2 regions of the Thalassotalea ganghwensis genome follow, and region 2 is predicted to be linked to the other one. Evidence: predicted binding sites of a transcription regulator. Region 2 holds the regulator's gene; the other holds the start of a gene.
The links. Region 2 encodes LexA, which represses DNA repair genes until DNA is damaged. Its sites were predicted from a motif close to TACTGTATNNNNATACAGTA; they were not measured.

Region 1: the regulator LexA is predicted to act here: its motif matches at 1,354-1,373, upstream of ACSLUH_RS11285 (YebG family protein).

What each region holds. Positions count from the first base shown of each region.
Region 1 is NZ_JBQRUM010000009.1:153,001-156,203, forward strand. It holds gene ACSLUH_RS11280 (M48 family metallopeptidase) at 223-951, opposite strand; gene ACSLUH_RS11285 (YebG family protein) at 970-1,290, opposite strand; molybdenum cofactor riboswitch at 1,531-1,670, shown strand; gene moaA (GTP 3',8-cyclase MoaA) at 1,657-2,628, shown strand; gene mobA (molybdenum cofactor guanylyltransferase) at 2,630-3,202, shown strand.
Region 2 is NZ_JBQRUM010000006.1:173,746-176,948, forward strand. It holds gene ACSLUH_RS08315 (substrate-binding domain-containing protein) at 56-1,066, opposite strand; gene lexA (transcriptional repressor LexA) at 1,286-1,900, shown strand; gene coxB (cytochrome c oxidase subunit II) at 2,385-3,203, shown strand, end outside.

The DNA.
Region 1 (3,203 bases), on a different contig from region 2:
TTAGCAAGGCCTTAAACTAACCACTAAAACAAGACAACCGTGATAAAAGTTAGAGAAACCATTGCTGATAACAGGTAAATCGTCGTTGCTTTTAAGCAATAATCGTATGTTTTCATTACAATCCCCTCGTTCTCAATGCCTAACTATGGTGAACTAACAAAGCAAGTTTCAAACCAATGGTTATTTTTTGTACGCACGAGGAGATACAACAGATCACTGAAATTATTTTTTAAATGGATTTAGCGCATCAACACCTTGCCAAATGAGCTTAGCCTGATGGAGGTTAAGCCACTTTTTAGCCTGCTCAACATTTGAATAATGTTGTGCGACCAATTGCCAAAATTTTCGACTATGGTTTAAATGTTTTAAATGACAAAGTTCATGCACAACCACGTAGTCGATAACCCAATCGGGTACCATTAACAACAGATAGTTAAATTGTATCTTACCAAAGTTATCGCAACTCCCCCAACGAGCCTTGAATTGCCTAATATTAACAGTTTTTGGATACAGTCCTACTTGCTGACTAAGTTTCTCTACTTTGGGAAGAATCACTAGTTCAGCTTGCTTAGCAAACCATTGTTCTAACGTTTTTTTTATATAGATATTTAACTTATGGTTATTTTTAATACGTTGGTAGGTGCTCGATTTAATGCAGAGGGTAACCGTTTCATCATCAATAATAATGTCCGATTGCTTACTTTCAAGAATAACTAAGCGATGTAACCTTCCCCACAACCAAAGGCGTCCATTATGGGTAAGAAAGTTCTGTAGTGGTAGTTGTTGAGCTTGCTTTTGAGTAACTTGTTCGATCCAAGACTTACGTTTGGCGACAATAGCGTCGATATAATCTTGTGAAGTGTAAAAGGGTGCACGAATGATCACTTTGCCATTAATCACTTTTAACGCCAATGACTTTCGATCACTGCGGATCAGTTCGTACTGTACCACTCTACCTTACCAAAAAATTTATGCTGCATCAGCCGATGAATCTGCAGCTTCTTTACTTTTATCTTCAGATACGTTTTTTGGTTTACTTGGCGCTTTCTTCACCGCTTTTGGTTTTTTAGCTTGCAGCGCAATAAGCACATCTTCTCTATGCTTAGCTAGATAGATACTTAACTCTTCTTGAAGACTCTCTGATAATTCAATTGGGGCTTTTTGAAGCATTTCGGTCAAATTATCCGCCATGTCCAACATTTTGTCATATTCATCTGCCGCTTTCTTATCCATAAATGTCTCAACCTCCACCCCATTTCTGATAACGACAAATCGACTTTCTACTGCCATTGCTTTCCCTTAATAATTTATCAATTCGCTCTGTACAATTGTACTTAACTAAAAAACACCCACAACTGTATACATAAACAGTAATATACTCTGATCGTTAATTTTTGCAAGTAATAACATTAAAAAAGCAAAATGTTACAAGTCTTAGCTTGTCATTTTTTCATAAAAGCTGCATATACAAGCGCTAGACGCTATAGTTTAACATTGAAGACTTTATAAGCTAACTTCGCTAGACTATAACAAATTTAAATTCGCCGAGCTTAACTGGCTAAGTTGTGATAAATATGCCGCTTAAGCCGTGATCACAAATAGATCACCAAGGTTAAACTGGAAACGCTTTAACCTCCCGACATTTGGAAAGGTGAAATGTTAACTGATACTTTCGGCCGCTCGTTTAATTACTTGCGGCTATCGATTACTGATGTTTGTAATTTCAATTGTGATTATTGCTTGCCGAATGGTTACCAAGCTAATTCTGAGCGCAACTTTCTATCGATACCAGAAATAAAAGTACTGGTAGAAACCTTTGCGTCCTTAGGCACTCGAAAAGTTAGGATCACTGGCGGGGAGCCTTCCCTGCGAAAAGATTTACCGAAGGTGATAGAAACCCTATCAAACATTAATCACATTGACCACATTGCCATTACCACCAACGGATATAAACTCTCAACACAATTACCTACTTGGGTTGAAGCTGGATTAACCTCACTTAATGTGAGTATCGATAGCTTAGATCCTCGCCTTTTCAATACCATTACTGGCCATAATAAGTTACCCGAAATACTCAAAGGTATCGATAATGCTATTGCACTTGGTTTGACTAAGATAAAAGTTAACTCCGTTTTGATGAATACTTTCAATCGAAAGCAACTTAACTACTTTTTAGACTGGGTCAAACAAACACCAATTACGGTAAGATTTATCGAATTAATGCAAACAGGCGACAATCCAGAGTTTTTCGCTAAGGAACATGTTGCTGGTGATGAGTTTAAACAAAGGCTACTAAATGATGGTTGGCGCCCTTTGGCGCGTGATAAAACCTCAGGCCCAGCATTAGAATTCTCACATGATGATTATCAAGGCAACATCGGACTGATCATGCCTTATAGCAAAGATTTTTGTCACAGCTGTAATCGACTTAGAGTGAGTGCTTTAGGCAAACTGCACCTTTGTCTTTTTACCGAACAAGGGCATGATCTTCGGCATTTATTAACACACGATAATAAAAACCAGCTCGCACCGTATTTAAGGCAACTACTGATGGATAAAAAGTCTAGTCACTTTCTTCACGACAAACTGGTTGGAGCCACTGAAAACTTCTCGACAATTGGTGGTTAAAATGACCTTAGGTGTTGTATTGTCAGGAGGAAAATCAACTCGAATGGGTATAGATAAGGGTTCATTACGACTCGGTAATCAATCTATGTTGGAATATGCCGTCGCCCTTTTATCTCAGTGTTCGCTCGATAAGGTTGTTGTCAGTGGCGACCAACATGATATTCCTGATGTCTTTGCCAACCTTGGTCCATTATCTGGAATTTATAGCGTAGTAAACAAAACAAAGCCATCCGCTATTTTAGTGCTGCCAATTGATATGCCTCTGATAACACCTTGTCTATTGAAAAAGCTATTACGTACGGGTGAAAATGCCAACAAAGCTTGCTTCTTTAAACAATCTCCCCTTCCCTTGTATCTACCTTGCAACAATGAAATGCTAAAAACCCTCATGCACTTACTTAAATCTGCAAATAACAAAGGTCCAAGTATAAAAGCGTTTATCAGTGGCATCGCTCACATTTCATTAGACGTGCAGTCACCGACGCTCTTGAAAAACTGCAACACACCACAAGAGTGGCATCAAGCACTCGCTTTAATGAATAAAAATGTTGATAATTTAGAAGTAAATAAATAGT
Region 2 (3,203 bases):
TGCCATGCAAAGATAAGCGTTTTAATAGCGTTATTTCTTGAATTTTAGACAATGTCTAATAATTAGTGGTACAGGTTAGGCTATTGGATTGCGTGCAGTAGTGATAATCTAAATAATAATGAGATTTTGCGGGTTGTTTATTATTTTTTATATATTGATAAAGTAGCTCCGCTCCCTTGCGCCCCATCTCAAAAGGCATTTGTCCGATATTGGCGGTAGATAATCCTTGGGCCAAACTTCTAAGCTGTATTTCTTCGGTATCTGCAGAAACAATGACGATTTGATTATTGGCAATTTGCTTTTTAAAGGGGCTTAATTGTTTATTGTAATCACTATTAAATTGAGCGAAGCCCGCCACAGCAAGAAATATCGGTGGATTCACTGTTTTGATTATTGATTCAAGTTGCAGCAACGCTGTAGAGCGCTTTCCCAGACTGTACAATGGACAACGTTCTGATTCTATCCAACCCCTCTGTCCTGATAATTTTTGCTCTTTTTGCCCTGACAATGAAAAGCGCACACCCGCGATACGTTCATTTAAGTTCGGTGTTGTGGGGTGTCCAGATTGAAGGCAAATGGCGGTTAAATCTTTCTTGGCAAATTTTTTAACATAATTGCCTAGTGCAACCCCAAAATCAAAGTTGTTGGTGCCGACATAGCTCAAGCGATACTGTTGATGCTCCGGCAGTAGATCTGAATCAAAGGTAATCACGGGTATCGCTTTTTCTTTAGCTTCGCGCAAAGCGCCCTTGACCAAGTATTCTGAATCGGTAGTTGATATTAAAAGTGCATCGACTTTGTTGGCGATCATTTGATTAATTTTTATCATTTGGCCACGAATGTCCTGGTAGTCGTCGGCGCCATCATAAAGACAGGTTATTTCTGAATGCTTTTTTGCATAGCTTTGACAGCCTTTGAAAGATTGTTGATAAAAACTATCATTTTTCGTTTTTCCAATGACCCCTATGGTGATTTGTGCAACGCTATCAGTTGCTACTAAATAACCCAATATGGTTAACAGCCACATCACGCGGTACAAGAGATAGGCTGTTACTTGGTTGAACAAAGTCGCTCCAAATAAGAAAAGTTTAATAGACTGAATAAAAGAGATTAATGCAAAACCTTTTATAAAGGAATAAGGATTTAATTTTTTATTAAACTTTTATTAATACCGCTTTGATCATACGGTGTTTGCAAAAACCGAAGGAAAGCTTGCGTTTATTTACAGGCTGTATACAATGACAGTGCCACTGTGTAAAAATACAGGAAATATTATATGACAGAAATGCGCCCCTTAACGTCTCGCCAACAGCAGATTTTTGATCTGATCAGAGAAAAAATATCTGAAACCGGCATGCCACCAACGCGAGCAGAGATCGCTGAATTTTTTGGTTTTAAGTCAGCCAATGCTGCCGAAGAGCATCTAAAAGCTCTTGCGAAGAAAGGCTATATAGAAATGTTACCAGGAACGAGTCGCGGCATTCGTTTGGCTGAAGAAATGATGGAAGAACAAGGGCTGCCGTTAATTGGTCGTGTTGCAGCTGGCGAACCGATATTGGCGCAAGAGCACGTAGAAGACCGTTATCAAATTGATGGAAATTTATTTCATCCAGCAGCGGATTATCTTCTACGAGTTAACGGAGAAAGCATGAAAGACATCGGAATTTACGATGGTGATTTGCTTGCTGTTCATCAAACCACCGATGTTAAAAATGGACAAGTCGTTGTTGCACGCGTAGAAGACGATGTCACGGTTAAAAGGCTTAAGCGTGAGGGAAATGTCGTATATTTGCACGCGGAGAATGAAGACTTTGCTCCGATAAAAGTTGATCTTACCTCTCAAAATTTCAATATCGAAGGACTTGCGGTCGGTGTTATTCGTGCTGCAGATTGGATGTAGAAATTATCAATGCAATGAGGCAAATTTTTTATCGTAAGTCGTGAAAAGTTGTCTCATGCAAGGTTTTTATAACCAAATGTCTATATTCAGCTATTATTGTTGAGTAAATGCTGATTATCTCTCCAGTTGGCTAAATTTTATACAAAAATATTTCGAAAGTTTTCAGCCCGTAAAATTAAATAATAGAGTATTTGCTCATTTCTTAATCACCCCTCTCAGGCCTTTGTTTTAGCGCCTTAGTACCTTTTAGAGTTTACACTCTATTGTTATTATTAGCTTTTTTTAAAATATTTTAAAAAATTATGAATTGACCTAGATCAATAATTAAGTAATTCTAGAGCAGAAAGTAATCAAAAAATAATGAAAAGGCTAACGTTAATCTGATTAATAAATAGCCATAGGAAAAAATAAAAACAAACTGTGAAACGGATGAGCAGCTTAATACTGATCATGCGTTTTGCCATTTAGGGTAAGGAGAGGTCGAGTGAAAAGACGTTATCTCAGTTGGCTGTTAGGGATGTTAGTTCCCAGCATCGCTTTAGCCGACTCGCAGTTGAATTTAACAAAAGGTGTAACCGAAGTTAGTAATGAAGTATATGGTTTACATATGCTCGCTTTATATATATGTACTGCAATTGGTGTAGTCGTCTTCGGTGCGATGATTTGGTCAATGATCTTTCACCGCAAATCAAAAGGTGTAGAAGCGGCCACGTTTCATGAAAGCACCAAAGTTGAGGTCCTCTGGACTGTTATTCCCATCATTATCCTTATAGCCATGGCGGTACCCGCGACAAAAACTCTTATTGCTATGGAAAATAACGATAATTCCGATTTGACTATTCAGGTAACGGGTTCGCAGTGGAAGTGGCATTATAAATATTTTGATGAAGATATCGAGTTCTATTCAGTGCTTTCGACTCCGCGAGATCAATACGAAAATCATAATGGTATTGGTGCTCAAAAAAGTGAAAACTACTTATTAGAAGTGGATAAACATCTTGTTATTCCTGCAAATAAGAAGGTTAGATTTTTAATCACTTCAGATGATGTAATTCACTCGTGGTGGGTTCCCGCATTTGCCGTTAAACAGGATGCGAATCCTGGTTTTATTAACGAAGCTTGGACAAATGTGCCTAAACCAGGGATATACCGTGGCCAATGTGCCGAGCTCTGTGGTAAGGATCATGGTTTTATGCCAATTGTGGTTGAAGTAAAAACAGAGGCAGATTATACCGCGTGGCTAAAACAGCAACGTGATATGAAGGAGCAAGCCTTAGCTGCCGAAGCTGCTTCACTGAACGCT